2 regions of the Brevibacillus sp. NRS-1366 genome follow, and region 2 is predicted to be linked to the other one. Evidence: predicted binding sites of a transcription regulator. Region 2 holds the regulator's gene; the other holds the start of a gene.

Region 1 (8,614 bases), on a different contig from region 2:
TTGGCCCTTGGATGGAGGACGTATTCTGCAAGCCATGCTCTGCTGGGTTCTGCCATATCGGAGTGCAGCGATTCTCTCGATGACAGGTAGCACACTGCTTGCTGGTATTTTAGTGGGATTTTCTTGCTTGGATGTAAAAGTAAATGTGCTGGTTATCGGCATCTATTTGCTGACAGTCAATATTCAATCGTTTATGCGCTTTCCGTATCATTTTTTCCGTTTTTTGATGGAGAAGTACGTCCGGCAACCAGATGAGCATGCTGTTCATGCCTTGCGTGTTCAGCCCCAAGAGACTGTATTATCTGTCTCCCACAAGCTGAGACGGGGATACTCCCACTTGCTCTATGTTCAGGGAACAGGGCTATTGCCCGAGGAGAGGCTCTTGCATGCCCTATTATTTGAGCAAAAGCATGATGCCAAAGTGGGAACGCTCCTGTAGATCTTCTAGTCAATCGGCGGGCTCCATTCCATAAGCCAGCAATCACGTCCTTCCTAATACTGTAAAACGCGTTCGTCTGAGAGCCATTAAACAAATGCTGAGCAATTTGCTGCTGGAGTACGCGAATGCACAAGTCCCCTGCTTGTATCATATGATCCACTCCTTTATGGGTGGTGCACCTTTTCTTTTCCAAGTGCCTATGTTAGATTACTTTCTATGAGTCCGTTAGTCCTTCTTGCGGACAGATATGGTACGGGAATAGAGGGAGTGACGGTAGTGAAGCAGATTGCAATAAGTGGAAGTGGCGGAAGGGTGCGCGTTGCCTTTTTAGAGGGTGGCCGCTTGAGGGAATGGCGTACGGAACAAGATCGTTTGGACGTGGTGGCAGATGACATTTATGTAGGGCGTGTCGCTGACATAAAGCCCGGAATTCAGTCAGCCTTTATCGATATTGGAACGGATAAAAATGCATACCTTTACGTCGACGATGCCCTACCTAGTGAGGGATCATCGCCAAAAAAACAAGCGATTAACGAACGGATCCACGTGGGGGAAAAGATTCTCGTGCAAGTAAATAAAGAAGGAACAGAATTAAAAGCCCCCAAGCTGACAATGAAGATAAGCCTTCAGGGACGTTATCTCGTTTTTCTCCCGATGGAAGAGGGAATCTCCCTTTCCAAAAAAATCAGTGAAGAATCAAAACGCCAAAGCTTGCGGGATCTGTTCACATCTTTGCTGGAAAAAGGGGAAGGAATCATTATCCGGACCGAGGCGCAAGAGGTGGATGAACAGAAGCTGATCGACGAGCTGTCACACTTGCGAAAAAGCTGGCAGGATACTCGGCTTCAAGCAGAGCGACTAAAAGACCCGGGGCGTGTCAGTCGCCCTACTCGGCTGATTGAGGGGATCTTGCGCGAATTATTAACTGCTGAGGTCGATGAAGTGGTTGTCGAACACGGACCGACCTATCAACTGGTAAAAGCGCTCATGGCTGTTTTTGATTCTGACCGTTTAGACCGTCTTCGCTGGTATCAAGGAAAGCAGTCTCTTTTCGATCAGCTTGGTGTAGAAGCGGAACGGAAACGAGCCTTGCAGCGGCAGGTCCCTTTAAAAAGTGGAGGTCATTTAGTCATCGACAGAACAGAAGCAATGACTGTGATTGATGTAAATACAGGGTCGTTCACCGGCGGGGGAGGGCAGCAGAGGGAGCAGGCTGTTACCGCTACTAATTTGGAGGCGGCACAAGAAATCGCCCATCAGTTGCGCTTGCGTGACATCGGTGGAATCATCATGATTGACTTCATTGATATGAAAGAGGTGGCAAACAAGGAGCGACTGCTTGCCATATTAAAACGGGAGTTGGCACGTGACGTGGTACCATCCACGGTGCACGGCATGACGGCACTCGGATTGGTTGAAATGACGCGCAAACGGGTGCGGTCCAGCTTGGCAGAAAGAGTGACAGTGCCGTGCGATGCGTGCGGCGGAGAGGGACGAGTATGGTCGATTGAGGAAATTGACCAACGTCTGCGGGACGAGGTCGATGCCCTGGTGAGCAGGCAGGAAGCAGAGGCTGTACTCATCGAATTGCCCACGCGATTGTATCAACGGGCAGTGCTGCAGCAGGCAGAGGAAAGCAAACGATTGCAAGCTCGTCTGTACTACCTGCATAGGTCAGCGCTAAAGCCTGACGAGTACCGGATATTATATGTGGGCCGTCTAGATGAAGCAGAGCGCTTGTATCAAAAGCATGTGCAAATGACTTGACTGGGCGATTGATGTTATGGTAATCTAATGGTTGTCATGCAGCTATGCCTCGTGCATACTGTAACCGCACGAATCAGGTTACAAGACGCCCTTTTGCGGCGCACCTGTAGAGGCGAGTCTGAGTATAGGAGGTGCACACAGTGTACGCAATTATCGAAACCGGTGGAAAGCAATACAAAGTTGAAGAGGGAGCAGTTCTCTTCATCGAGAAGTTGGCTGACGTTGAAGGTGAAGTAGTTACTTTCGACAAGGTTCTCCTCGTAAGCAAAGACGGTTCAGTTACAGCAGGTACTCCTACTGTAGCTGGTGCAACGGTAACTGGGAAAGTAGAAAAACACGGTAAAGCGAAAAAAATTATCGTGTACAAATACAAATCCAAGAAAAACTACCGTCGCAAACAAGGTCACCGTCAACCATTCACTAAAGTTGTGATCGAAAAGATCAACGCTTAATTGGTGACTTGTTATGATTGAAGTGATCGTGAACCGTGCCTCGCACGGGATCCATGAAATTAGTATTTCCGGACATGCCAATGCGGGTGCCTATGGGGCAGACATCGTTTGTTCTGCTGTATCAGGCATCAGCTTTGGTATATTAAACGCCATCCAACCTTTGACTGGCATCACTCCAGATGTCTCTGCCGCACAAGAAGGCGGTGGTTTCTTAAAGTGGAGCCTCTCTTCTTCGGAGGAGGAGGCGGCATGCGAGAAGCAGCAGCTTTTGGCAGAGAGTATGGTCATTGCCCTGTTGTCGGTTGAGGCGCAGTACGGTAAATACGTAAAAGTAAAAGATGAAAAATGGCAAGGAGGTGTCTGATATGAAAATGCTGTTTAATTTGGACCTGCAGTTCTTCGCTTCCAAAAAAGGGGTAGGTTCCACAAAGAACGGTCGCGATTCCATTTCCAAACGTCTGGGTGTGAAGCGTGGAGATGGACAATTCGTTACTGCTGGTAACATCCTCGTTCGCCAACGCGGAACCAAGATTTATCCAGGAGCTAACGTAATGAAGGGCGGAGACGACACTCTGTTTGCAACTGCAGATGGCGTTGTTCGTTTCAAGCGTCTGGGCCGTGATCGCAAGCAAGTTGTGATCGAGCCAGTTGCTTCCGAAGCATAAATGTTAGGAAAGAAAAAACCCAGCTACTAGGCTGGGTTTTCTTTTTGCCCGCTTTTTTTTATGGTACAATAGGTGGGAAAGAAATTCTTATCGACTTGGGTGAATGAGATGGGGGACGAGCGGAGACTGTTTACGCAGCAGACCGACCAACTGCTGGATCTACTGAACAGGCAGCGGCATGATTGGTTGAACCACGTTCAGGTTCTGCTCGGCTATTTGCATTTGAACCGTACTGAACAGGGAGTTTCGCATTTAAAACGCATCGCACAGATGGCTATGCAGGAGTCCATGGTAGCCCGACTGAACAGCTCCCTATTGTCCGTCTTCTTCTTGACATTTAATGCGCTGAATAAGGAAATGCTTTTAGAAGTGGACGTGTGCAACCATGTGGATCTCACGCGAATAGCTTTGGACGAGAAGCATTTGTTTCAGTTGGTGTCAGAGATTTTATGCACAGTGAATGATCACGTAGACCAAAGCGGGTACGAGCCAGCGAGCATGCAGGTAACCTTGCACGCGGGTGAGAGTGGTGTTCATTTTCGTTTTGACCTGGCCGGAGAGCTTTCTGCATCCGGATTGGAAGAATTGGAAAAACTGATACGTAAGAGCGAACAGAGTACGGTGGAGGTCACCGAGTGGATACATACGGAAGAAGAATGGGTCCTTGATTTGGTGGTTCCATTCGCGTAAAGGAAAGAGGTGACACCATGTTTGTCGATCAGGTAAAGGTGTATGTAAAAGGTGGGGACGGAGGAAACGGAGCCGTCTCTTTTCGCCGAGAAAAGTACGTACCACTCGGAGGTCCAGCGGGTGGAGACGGCGGTCGCGGTGGAGATGTCGTATTTGTAGTGGATGAAGGCTTGCGGACGCTCGTAGATTTCCGTTATCAAAAGCACTTCAAAGCCCCCCGTGGTGAGCACGGACGCAACAAAGCCCAGCATGGCGCTGGCGCAGAAGACATGGTAGTACGTGTGCCTCCGGGGACGACCGTCATTGATGATGACACCAAAGAAGTCATTGCGGATTTGGTAGAGCATGGTCAACGTGCGGTGATCTCCAAAGGTGGACGCGGCGGACGGGGAAATATGCGTTTTGCCAATCCGTCCAATCCTGCGCCACACATCTCCGAGAACGGAGAACCGGGACAAGAGCGTTACATCATCATGGAGCTCAAGCTGATTGCCGATGTAGGGCTTGTCGGGTATCCGAGTGTAGGCAAATCGACGCTTCTATCCAGTGTGACAGCGGCTAAGCCAAAGATTGCTGCTTACCATTTCACGACGCTAACGCCTAATCTGGGCGTGGTTGATTTGGGTGAGCAAAGCTTTGTCATGGCTGACTTGCCAGGTCTGATTGAGGGTGCCCATGAAGGTGTGGGGCTTGGTCATCAGTTCTTGCGTCACGTGGAGCGTACGCGTGTCATTGTCCACGTCATTGATATGGCGGGTGTGGACGGCCGTGACCCGTATGAGGATTATTTGCAGATCAACCGGGAGCTTGTTTTGTACAACCTGAAGCTGGAGGAACGTCCGCAAATCGTTGTTGCCAACAAGATGGATCTGCCCGAAGCACAGGAGAACCTGCAGCGGTTCAAAGAAAAGGTGCCGAATGTGACCGTGTATGAGATTTCTTCTGCGACCAGACAAGGTGTGCAGGAATTGATGTATGCAATCGGAGAGCTATTGGCAACCATTCCAGAGAAGCTTGCAGTCGAAGAAGTAGTAGAAGTGGAAGAACGCGTAGTCTTTCGCGCTGAAAAAGAACCGGATTCATTTGAAATCACCAAGGACAACGAAGTTTTTGTTGTCAGCGGTGAGAAGATCGAAAAATTGGTGCGCATGACGAACCTGACGAGCTATGATGCGGCTCAACGATTTGCTCGTCAAATGCGCGGCATGGGTGTGGACGAGGCACTTCGAAAGCATGGAGCAAAAGATGGAGATACCGTTCGAATTGGCAAGCTAGAGTTTGATTTCGTGGAGTGATGACAAAGACAATGATTGATATCCCATCCCTTACCCCATTTATGGCGGATAAACAGCTTCAGCGAGGTGCCTTTTTGCAGATGCTTATCTCCAAAGAGGCAAAAACCCCGATTCAAGTAATGATCGAACATGTAAAAGGCGGATATCTTGTTGTCTCGCATGAGCTGAAGTCGGATACAAAAAACGATCTGCTCGGTTCAACGGTGCGTGTTCGATGGGAAACAGATGCGGCGATCAATACCATTGATTTGGAAGTGGTTTCGGAACAGACCGTTTGGCCAATTCAGCTACTCGCGATGGTCCCGATCAGTGTTGGTGTAGAAATTTCTCTAAAGGGCAAGCAAGATGTGCTTCCACCAGATAACGTCATCTCTGTACCTTACAAAGTCATGGGAGCAAGGCCGATTGAAGAAAAGGGACAAGCTCTCCTACTGAAATTTTCTCCTACCCGTCTCGTATTAGCGACGGATGGCTACATAACAAAAGGGGAGTTTCTCCATGTGTCGTTTGTCATCCCCACGCAAAAGCAGGAAATTTTCGGTATGGCAAAAGTGGTGGAAAAAAACTTTCAGGATACACAGACGGTTATTGAACTAATCTTCACGGATATAAGCGAAAAACATCATCAACTCATCAAAGATTATTATAAAAATCTCGTAACTACCGCTTCTTCCTAATGAAGCGGTTTTTTTCCTTTGCTGTTCCTGTGAAGAAGGTATATAGTAGAGTTCATAGAGTTCTAAATCGAGCCTGTTCAACAATTGATTTTTTTATTATCGCTTTCCTGAATATCAGTTTGTGAAAACATGCACTACTTGATTATTTCAATTCACTGCATACTTCACTTTGTGAAAAATATAACAAACTAGCTATTTTGGGAGAATAGGCGGCCGTTACTCGGATGAACAGGCATCGAGAATAGAAGGCCTCTATTTCAAAGCAAAGGAGGACGTTTTCCTATGTCTCAAACAACTACGCAACAAGCAGCCGCTGAAGTAGCAAGCACAGCTACATTGGCACCTGAGCAACAAATGGATGTGCTCGATCAGTTGATGAAACCGGAAATTCAAGAATCGTTAACAGTATTGGTGGCGAATCTGCCCAAACTGGCTGAAATGACAACGATCTTGACCAAAACGTATGATCTGGTGCAAACAGTCGCAACAGACAAAGTGCTGATCGACGATCTCAAAGGCGGAATGGAAGAGTTCGTAAAACCAATTTCCGACAAAGCAAAGGGCATCGCGCAAGCTGCTATTGAAGCGAACGACCGTGCCCACGTTGAAGCATCCACTGTTGGCTTGTTTGGTATGCTCAAAATGCTGAAAGATCCGCAAGTACAAAAAACTTTGCGTTTCGCACAAGCATTCCTGGAAGTTCTGGCTGAACGTCAACAAGAAAAACGCTAAATTCATTACGATTGAAAGACAAGGACGGAGGATTGGGCATGGCGAAGCATATTCTGATTCTAGGCGGCGGTTATGGCGGGCTACTCTCTGCATTGACTGCACGCAAATACATGACTGCTGAAGAAGCGTCGATCACAGTAGTAAACCGTTTTCCTTCTCACCAAATCATTACGGAATTGCACCGTTTGGCAGTAGGAAACCTGGCAGAGCAAAACGTAGCACTGCCGCTGGAGAGATTGCTCCGTGGCAAAGATATCGACCTCGTGGTGGATAGCGTTGAAAAAATCGGATTGGATTCCCAGCGTGTCACACTAGCTAGTGGCGAATCTATCAAATACGACGCTTTGGTTATCGCACTGGGTAGTGAAACCGCATTCTTCGGAATCCCTGGGTTGCAAGAGTACAGCTTCACACTGAAATCCGTTGATGAAGCAAACCGTTTACGTGCTCACCTTGAAGAGCGCGTAATTGAATACGGCAAAAGCAAAAACAAAGCAGACGCAACCTTCGTTGTTGGTGGTGGCGGTTTGACTGGTATCGAGCTTGTTGGTGAGTTCGCTGACATGCTCCCAGGTCTGTGCCACAAGCATGGCGTTGATTTTGCAGACGTTTCCATCTTTTGCGTAGAAGCAGGTCCTTCCATCTTGGCTGGCTTTGCTCCTGAATTGGTTGAACGTGCTAAAACAAGCTTGGAAAAACGTGGTGTTCAGTTCTTGACAGGAGTTCCTGTAACGGAAATGAAAGAAACCACTGTATGCTTGAAAGATGGTGGCACCATCGAAACCAAAACAATGGTATGGACAGGTGGAGTTCAAGGAAACCACGTTGTAGCTGAGTCTGGTGTAGAAGTGAACCGTGGCCGTGCTACCGTTACTGAATTCCTGCAATCCACTTCTCATCCTGATGTATTCCTGGCTGGCGACAGCGCGGTAGTAATGGGCCCAGAAGGTCGTCCTTTCCCACCAACCGCTCAATTGGCTTGGCAAATGGGGGAAGTGGTTGGATACAACCTCTTCGCACACTTCAAAGGCACCAAAATGGAAAGCTTCTCACCGGTATTCTCTGGTACCCTGGGCAGCCTGGGTCGCAAAGACGCAATCGGAACCATTGGCGCTAGCCAAATCAAGCTGAAAGGTCTGCCAGCTTCCCTGATGAAAGAAGCAAGTAATGTTCGCTACTTGGCTCACATCAACGGTTTGTCCTCTTTGGCATATTAATCATATGAACGTGAAAAACCCGGGGCTTTATGCTCCGGGTTTTTTTGTCTACCCGTTTCCGCTCGGATCTTCAATGATGTTCGGTGACTGTGCCATTTTTTTACCCTTTGTATTGTCGCCAAATTGGTCCAGGCTGCTTGGCTTACCAGCGGGATGATTGTTGCGACGCTCCGACTTATCTGACTTTCCACGTCCTGCCATCTGCTTGTCACCTCCTCTTGCTTACGATCACCTCTAGTCTGTACGAAGGAGCGCCTCGTCATGTAAGCACAGGTGAACTGAATATGATTCCATGAAAAAAATTACTTGTAAGGATTGTCAGAGGGGCATCTATCCGTTATAATGTCCTCTATGAAGATACAACTGTTTTTCTCAGGAGGACATTACAGGTGAAACGGGAAGAAAAGTTCTACTTGATTCGATCTGACATCCTGCCAGAATCCATTGCTAAGACGATTGAAGCCAAGAAGATGCTGGAGTCCGGTGAAGTGGATACCGTCAACGAGGCCGTTGAACGTGTAGGGTTGAGCCGGAGTGCTTTTTATAAGTACAAGGATGGGATTTACCCTTTCAATGCCATGATGAGCGAAAAAATCATGACGATCACCTTTTTGCTGGAACACATGTCCGGTTATCTATCCAAGGTGCTTACTTTTGTGGCAGAACAGGGTGGTAACGTA
Region 2 (8,614 bases):
CAAATCGTAATGAAGGTAGTGATATCGTCCATCCTTGTCCTTCAGGGTTACTTCCCAAAAACGCTGCTCTTTATCCAGTCCTGGAACGATATGTCTCACTTCTGCCTCCGGAAAGCTTTTCAAAACAGCCGCTTCTACATTTTTTCTAGGAACAGCTCTCTCCATGCTGTCAAACGCTGCCGATTTTTCGGTCAACCATGCAACTACAGAGGTACCTGCTTGGTTTTTGCCTAGAACGACTGCATAGCTCTCTTTGCCCCGGTACTCGTCAATGGATTCAATCTGCGTAATCGTTGTTCGATCGTGGACCCATTGCTGTACAATGTGATCAAAAGCTTGTCTTTCTCCGACTACGGAGGATGTCAAATGGTAAGCGAATCCCGCTCCCGTAAGCAGGACGACAGCGACGACTCCTACAATTATTCTTACAAACACTGGCTAATAACTCCTTTATTCACTTGACCTTACAACCGGAACCGGAGCTGATCTTGCTTGACTCCAGCAGCCGTCTGCATTCGCAGCTGAAGCTCTAGCTGACGAATTTGCTTGGATTCACTATCATACCAGAGCTGATAGTCCACGCCAATCCCTTTTGCCACGTCTAGCGGCATATCATGAATCGGAAAAGAAGGACCAAGCCACATGGACAGTAGCGCAGTTACCTCTTCTGCAGGCACAGCCAAACGGTACCCATACAGGCCTTGAGCACCAGGGTCCTGAATGCTCTGGGGCTTAACAGACTGGAGCACTTTTTTTATCAGTGCCGCGTGCTCATATGGAGTGTAGAGGGCGTAGGGGAGTGATGCTTCATTCTGAATCTGTCCATCAATGCGAATAGCTACCGGCTGCTCTAGATTTCGTGACATCTCCAGATTGTGTCCACCCACTTCTCCTTTCAGCTCAAAGCGCTCGTGCTGATATCGCCCATTCAGTGCACTTTCCTGTAGATAGACAATAAACGAACGTTCCTTATCCTCTGTCAGTTGATCCAGCAGTTCTGACAGAGCCACCCGGTGATGCTCTCCATCCTTTTGCTGGTCCATGAAAGCTGTCTCTGACATCCCGTACTTGTTTCCTGCTGACCCCAAGGCAATCCCAAGCAAAAAAAGTCCGAGAAAGGTCGGGATGAGCCACCACAGCAGTTTGGGCCGGATATACACCTTCCGTCCCCCCTGTCCCATTTTTGCTTTAGCCTATGCTATACGGGAAGGTTTTAGAACGACACGGAAAAGTTGCTAATCATAGCATGGGGATGGTCGGTCATACTACCTATACACCCCGAGGAGGTGAGCGCGTGAAATGGTCGCAACAAACCACCTCTCCTGACATACTAGGGTTTCTGTTACAGGAATACCGCGTCTCCTGGGCAGGATTGTCTTCACCACTGCGTCACTTGTCGCACACACCCACACTGCATTTTCGCCATCATTCCCTGACGGAATTGTGGCGAAAATGAGCGCAAGAACGAGTATTACCCAATTTCCCCTACCTACACCTTCATTTCTTTACTCCTGTCCCACACCTGACAGGAGCCTTTTTACCGTTTCAGTGATTGGAAAACGCGATTTGCCTCATAAATAGCCCGCTCTTCATCAATCGTCAGCAACTTATGATTACGCATCAGGAATTTTCCGGCAACGATTGTATCTTTCACGTCACGACCATTAGCTGCGTACACCACATGGGAAACAGGTTCATGTGCTGGGTGGAAATGCGCTTGATGGCTGTCGAGCACGATCAGGTCTGCTTGTTTGCCAACCTCGATGCTGCCCAATGTGTCAGCCTGGAACACCCCATCCGCTCCATAACGAGTAGCCATGCGCAGTGCTTCTTCTGCAGGTACAGCTACTGGATCGTTATTGACCCCTTTATGCAGGATGGCTGCCAATTTCAATTCCTCAAACAAATTGAGGTTGTTGTTACTTGCGGAGCTGTCCGTCCCAAGCGAAACACTTACGCCTTTTGCCAGCATCTTTGGAACTGGGGCCACTCCGCTTGCCAGCTTCAAGTTGCTGACCACGTTATGGGAAACCTTCACGTTATATTTTGCCAAGATGTCAATCTCTTCATCCGTTAAATGCACAGCATGCGCAACCAGAGTCGGGCGTGAAAACATTCCCAGCTTCTCCAGATGGGCAACCGGGCGCAAGCCGTAATCTTTTTCGTTTTGTCCTACTTCCCACGCCGTTTCCGACATATGGATGTGAAGAGGCAAGGACAACTCGTCTGCCTTTTCGATGATCTGTGTAATAAATTCTGGAGAGCATGTGTAAGGCGCATGTGGAGCCATCATTACAGTAATGCGGCCATCTGCTTGGTTATGCCATTCATTCGCAAACAAGGTGGCATCATGCAGCTTAGCCTGGCGCTCTTCCTCTGAGCACAGCCCGATCATTCCACGGCACAGGCGTGCACGCATGCCGGAGGCTTCAACCGCTTTTGCCACTTCATCCATGTGGTCGTACATATCGACAAACGTAGTCGTACCCGTACGAATCATCTCAATCAGGGAAAGATGTGTGCCCCATTTTACGGAGTTGCCTGTAAATTGAGCTTCCAGCGGCCACATTTTATCTTCCAGCCACTGCTGCAAAGGAAGATCATCCGCATACCCGCGAAGCAGCGACATGCCTGCGTGTCCGTGTGTATTGATCAGTCCTGGAAGAATGAAGTCACCTTTTTGATCGATGACTTCATCGTATCCCGCATCAGACAGGTCTTCTGGCGTAGGCCCTACATACGTAATCTTGTTGCCTTCGAAAGCGACGGCGCCATCGTGGATGACCTCGTTGCTGTCATTTACAGTGATAACCGTTGCATGAATGAGGATTGTCTTTTTCATGGGTACACTCCGTTCTCTACGTTAGGTAATAGGCCAAGCTTTGCAAATTGGAAGTCACATCTGCATAATGAATCCGCACATCCTTAGGTGCTCGAATCGTAGTCGGAGCAAAATTCAAGATGCCTTTGATTCCCGCTTGAGTCAATAGATCACATACGGATTGCGCAGCTGGCGCTGGAACAGTTATGATTGCCAGCTTGATTTGTTTCACAGTAATTGTCTCTGCCAGCTCATCCAATGGTTGGATGGATAGTCCCGCTACCTCATTGCCTACCTTGTTTGGATTGCTGTCAAAGATAGCCGCAATCCGCATGTTATCTTTCAAATAAGCGTTATAGTTGCTGATGGCGTGACCAAGATTCCCCGCCCCAACCAAAGCAACCCGAATTTCATCTGTCAATTTTAATATTTGGCGAATTTTCTCCACCAAATAGTTCACATCATAGCCAATACCTTTTTTCCCGAAATCGCCAAATGCAGCCAAGTCTTTTCGGATTTGGGCGGGATTTACATCAAGATTCCTGCCCATTTGCTGGGAGGAAACAGTTGTCACCTCAACTTGCTGTAAATAACTGAGGTAACGAAGATAAATCGGCAGGCGGCGGACGACCGCTTCCGAAATCTTTTCGTGTTTGGCCACGTTCGGTCTTCCCCCCTTATTTCTTTTGCTTCAAAACACGATAATCTTTTCCATTTGATAATATCGTGATTGACCCATCCCGACTTGTCATGTAGGTTTCCGCCCACGACTCGCCCAAGCGCTCGAGCACTTCCGTTTGGCCGTCTTTCATCTTATCGCGGGGTTTCCCTGTCTGGATAATCGCTACCTGCGGATCAACAGCCGTGAGAAATGGCTGAGAAGATCCTTGGTTGCTGCCTTCATCTCCGACTTTCAGTACCTCAGCCTTAAGCTGGTCTGCATGTCGTCCGAGCAGTCGCTCTTCTGCTTTTTCGTTTACTCCACTGGTAAACAAAAACCGCAAATCGCCGTGTTGCAAGCGAAAAACGAGTGAATTGTTCTGGGGTGATAAAAACAAAGGCTCATCTGGAAGCAAGACGTGCATGGAAACCTCTTCATCCAATGCAAGCACTTGATTCGTTTCAACAGCTAATTGTTTCTGGGCATTGCGAAGCTTTGTCTCTCGACGAATCGTCTCTTGCGTTAATTTGGGCAAAATCACGGTATCCACCAAAATCTGCTCGGTCAAAAAAGAGAATCCCCCTACATGTTCAGGCAAATCGTTCGTCAGTACCAGATAATCCAAGCGCGTCAGCTTTTGCTCGGCTAAGCGCTCGGACAAAACCGACCAGTCTTCAGCGGTGCCCGTGTCTATCAACATGGTTTTTCCGTGCGGCAATCGGACCAGCGTGCTTTCCCCATGAGGCAATGCCCAATAAGAGATCACGAGCCCGGAAAAGTCCTGTTCGGTTTCACTTTCGTAAGGATCCTCCACTTTTACCGCTTCCTGCATATGGCTGTCAATCGAACAGCTGGAGAGCAGAATCACACAAAAAACCAGCAGCAACCAGCGCCACGCTTTTTTCCATAACATTTATTTTATCACCTAAATCTCTGCTAGACTATTGCTTTCATTTTATGAATCTGGCAGGGATTGCATACTAAGGAATGGTTCAATACGCTCTCGAAGGGTCGGCCATGGGCCACTTTCGATCTGATACGGCGGGAGTGATTGCAAAAATGCTCGACCATATCTTGACTCAACGACGCGCGTGTCAAAAACGACGACTACGCCGCGATCCAAGTGATGACGAATCAGCCTACCAACTCCTTGTTTGAACAAAATCACCGCTTGCGGCAGCGCCATGGACATAAAGGGATTTTTCCCCTCTGCCTTCAAAAGGTCTGCCCGCCCTTGATACACCGGATGGTTCGGTGGTGTAAATGGCAAGCGCACGATCACAAGACTGCTGAGTGAATCTCCGGGGATGTCCACACCTTCCCAAAAACTGCTCGTTCCAAGCAGCACACTTCTCTCCATGCTCTGGAACAAGCGAACCAGCTTGCTCCGGTTGTTGCTATCAATCCCATGCCCAAACAATGTGTAGGAATCAGGAGCATCGGCTAATTTCTCTTTCAGGGCATGATAAACCATCCGTAGCATAGAGTGTGATGTGAACAGGATGAGCGTCCTTCCCTTCGTCGCCAGTACTACATCCAAGCACCCTTGAATAATCGCTTCGAGATAGGCATGGTCATTTTCTTTCGCGGGAGCAGGGAAGTCTGCTGGAATAAGCAGCAAGCCCTGTTCATCGTACGCAAAAGAAGATGGGAGGGACAATGTGCGCACTCGTTCCTCTGGCAACTGATCCAGACCGAATCGACTCTTAATATACGAAAAGCTGTTTTTCACCGTCAAAGTCGCGGATGTTAGAATCATACTGCGCTTTTGAGCAAATAATGGTTGTGCGAGAGAATCTGCTACCTTTAAAAGCGCCGCAGACAGATGTACCTGTTTCCGTGCTGCGCGCGACTCCACCTCCATCCAGTAGACGTACTGCGGATCTTGTTCCACCAAAAAGAAATGAACGAGCTCTGTTACTTTCTGCCATTCATTCACAAGCCCTTGCAGATCGGTCCGGAGGCTGCGCACGGCAAAAGGAGGCTTCTCATCAGATGGTACCGTCACTATGAGACGATCCAAACAAGCTGCAAAAGAGGTCATGGTATCAATGAGCTTTTTTGTGTTCTTCCGGATCTTTTCATGCTTGCCTGAAAAAGACTCTACGCGATAACGGACCGTTTCTCGTCCGGCATCCGTTGTTTCTTCTGCTCGATCTGAAGCCCACGTATACAGGAGCTGTGTCCATTGCTGGGCCTTGTCACGAAGGGCAGGTAAAAGCTTTTGCAGCTCATCCACCTGTTCTGTCACGGCCTCGTGCACGGATGGCAACCAGCTTTGCAATTCTTCTGCATATCGCGGTACCACGCCACCCTCTTCGACAGAAGCCCGGTCCAACAGAAAGAGAAGCTGTGTCGTCGTAAATTGCTTGCCTAGATGTTGGGTTGCGGCGTCTTCTAGATGATGTGCCTCATCAATGATAGCCACTTCATACGGAGGCAGAATCCGATTCTCGGCTTGCAGGTCACTGATCAGTAGGGCATGGTTGACGATGAGTACGTCCGCATCTTTTGCTCGCTCTTTGGCCTGGAAATAATAGCAGCGGCTAAACCAAGGACATGCTCTATTCAAACAAGAGCCCGTATCACTTTTTACCTGCTGCCAAAATAACTGGCCGGTAGGCGGCATGCTTAACTCCTCAACATCGCCCGTACTGGTTTGGGTCAGCCAGGTCAGCATTTGGCCTTTTACCAGGCGCATCTCCTGACTGCTCCCCTCAACCGGCTCCTCTAGTGTCTGCTCCAACTTGCGAAGACACAGATAGTTCCCTCTTCCTTTTAGCGTAGAAGCGGTAAAAGAGAACGGCAGAGATTGTTGTAGCGTAGCAATTTCCTTGTGCAACAGCTGCTCCTGCAGTTGGATCGTATTTGTACTGATCACCAATTGCTCTCGGTTCTCCCTCGACCAAATAATCCCTGGCAATAGATAAGCCAACGATTTCCCAGTACCTGTACCCGCTTCTACCAGGAGATGGGAGCCTTCCTGCATAGCCTCAAATACAGCATGCATCATTGCTTCCTGTGCATCCCGGCGCTGATACCCAGAAATATTTGCCTGCATGCTTCCCTGTTCACCCATTACGTCCTCCAACCTGTCCACAAAAGCTTTATCGACCGTTGCCTCGTACACAGGTCGCTGAAAGGAAGGTATGAGCTTGTCTTCACGCTTTTTGAGTGCTAACTGCCGATAGATGTCCCACAACCCCGAAGGTTCGCCAGTATCTGCTGACTCATCGCCTAGCTCAGGAAGTGCTGTGAGCTTTTCCATTTCCATCTGCCGCAAAAGAACATCAATGTCCGAGCGGAAGGAAGAAACCAGCATCTGCAGTCTCTGAATCGTAACCAACGGCAATTGCTGCAAAATATCCAGCAGGTGCAAATATAGCTGAGCTGTCGCCAGTGCATCGCTATCCGCTTGATGAGGGTTATCATGTTCAATTTCCAGCTCAGAAGCCAATTCTCCCAGCCGATAGCTGTTTTGCATCGGCAATAGAACACGCGAGAGCTCCACCGTGTCGAGTACATAGCCATCAAATGCATAATAGCCCTGGCTCAGCAGGGCTTCTTGCAAAAATTGGAGATCAAAGCTGGCATTATGCGCAACAAAAGTTCGTCCATCTAACATGCGCAAGAAACGGGGAAACACTTCTTCCAGAGAAGGAGCGTCGGCCACCATTTCGTTCGTAATCCCTGTTAATTGCGTAATAAATGATGAGATTTCCTGTCCGGGGTTGATCAAGGTAGAGAAGCTATCTGTTATCTGCCCATCATCAATCGCTACGGCTCCGATCTGAATGATACTGTCTCCCTGACGCGGATGGCTCCCTGTTGTCTCGAAGTCTACTACAAGTAATCGTTTCAAACGTATGTCACCTCGTAACCTGGGCGGATACTGTTATCCGCACCCTTTCACATTCGGCAATGAAAGGGATTCTCCTGCTCCCACATACATTTATGGCTGCAAAAGCTCACTGGGTGATTCATGTTCGCCCAATTTGGTGGCACACAATTGCAGATAAATCGGGATCTCTCGAAACTGGTTAGCATGCGGAAGAGTCCGCTGGAAATATTGCTCTGCCAAGCGCCAGTTCTCTTCCACCAACGCAAGTCTGCCCAGATGAAAAAAGCCAAGGGAACGGATGTACGGCTGTTCATCTGCGGTAAACTGTCTTGCGATACGCTTCGCTTCCTGGATGTCACCCATCTTTTCATAAGCGGATATCATTCCAGACTGGCCCAGACGATTTTCCCTGTTTTTCTCCAGCATGCTGCGAAAAGCAGCTACAGCTTGCTCCACTTTCCCGTCAAACAGAAGCATCCACCCGTAACTAAAAGTAAAATCGTCATTGCTCGGGGATAAACTGATCGCTTTTTTTAAAAGCGTCAAAGCCCGCTTCGTCCCCGCGATGAGCCATGTGTTCCAAGCCAGTCCGTGCCACGTCCAGCCTTCTTTTGGAGACCGCTCTGTCAAAAAGTGATAGCAAATTTGTGCACGGTGATAATTTCCAACGGATTCATACAGGGATGCCATTTCTTGCAGTGTCTCACTATCCAAATCACGTGAAGGAAGGCGCAACGATTCTGGTGCTACCAGTTCAATCGTGTCATCCATCGCTTGCAGCAGTTGTGCAGCTCGCAGCCACAGCATTTGGGCTTCCCAATCATGTTCATTTTTCTCTAGGTAAGCCTCAATTTCATCCAATGCTTCCCTGGCATCGCCATCTATGAGATAACAGAGCGCCAGGTTGTATTTTGCTTCGATTTGGTCGGATTTTATTTCCAATGACGCCCTAAAGGCTTGGGCAGCCTCAAGCCATTGTTCTTCTTCTGCCAGGATGCAGCCAATGGCGTTGTAGCTGATGGCTACCACTGCTGGAGAACTAGCTGATCGACTCAGCAGCCGAAACTCCCGCAATGCCGTCTCAGGTTCCTCGCAAAACAAAAGACTATACGCATAATACAAGCGACCGCTTTCCCAGTCAGGCGATTCGTTCACCAATGCAGCAAAGCATTTTTTGGCGTCCTGATACATCCGCAGGTGATAAAATCCTTCGCCTTTACGGAACATCGGTTCATACGTATTTCCATCACCATGTTTACTCTCGTCCTTGGTACTTGCTGACGCCTCTTTT

Evidence for each region. The regulator Rex, encoded in region 2, represses fermentation and respiration genes when NADH is low (regulators of the CRP and FNR family bind a similar motif). The targets are predictions, from matches to a motif close to TTGTGAAATATTTCACAA.
Region 1: the regulator Rex is predicted to act here: its motif matches at 6,155-6,172, upstream of ACIFQN_RS33335 (DUF1641 domain-containing protein).

Annotation. Positions count from the first base shown of each region.
Region 1 covers NZ_JBITPN010000060.1:125,188-133,801, forward strand. Annotated here, with positions in the region: gene ACIFQN_RS33295 (M50 family metallopeptidase) at 1-439, shown strand, start outside; gene ACIFQN_RS33300 (Rne/Rng family ribonuclease) at 716-2,206, shown strand; ribosomal protein L21 leader region at 2,259-2,336, shown strand; gene rplU (50S ribosomal protein L21) at 2,347-2,658, shown strand; gene ACIFQN_RS33310 (ribosomal-processing cysteine protease Prp) at 2,672-3,022, shown strand; gene rpmA (50S ribosomal protein L27) at 3,030-3,323, shown strand; gene ACIFQN_RS33320 (Spo0B C-terminal domain-containing protein) at 3,432-4,013, shown strand; gene obgE (GTPase ObgE) at 4,031-5,308, shown strand; gene ACIFQN_RS33330 (PilZ domain-containing protein) at 5,308-5,985, shown strand; gene ACIFQN_RS33335 (DUF1641 domain-containing protein) at 6,268-6,717, shown strand; gene ACIFQN_RS33340 (NAD(P)/FAD-dependent oxidoreductase) at 6,756-7,934, shown strand; gene ACIFQN_RS33345 (hypothetical protein) at 7,983-8,135, opposite strand; gene ACIFQN_RS33350 (ACT domain-containing protein) at 8,324-8,614, shown strand, end outside.
Region 2 covers NZ_JBITPN010000017.1:179,291-187,904, reverse strand. Annotated here, with positions in the region: gene ACIFQN_RS10020 (DUF5590 domain-containing protein) at 1-435, opposite strand, end outside; gene ACIFQN_RS10015 (hypothetical protein) at 465-1,160, opposite strand; gene ACIFQN_RS10010 (hypothetical protein) at 1,295-1,456, shown strand; gene ACIFQN_RS10005 (amidohydrolase) at 1,538-2,842, opposite strand; gene ACIFQN_RS10000 (redox-sensing transcriptional repressor Rex) at 2,859-3,482, opposite strand; gene ACIFQN_RS09995 (ComEC/Rec2 family competence protein) at 3,499-4,395, opposite strand; gene dinG (ATP-dependent DNA helicase DinG) at 4,438-7,344, opposite strand; gene ACIFQN_RS09985 (tetratricopeptide repeat protein) at 7,435-8,614, opposite strand, start outside.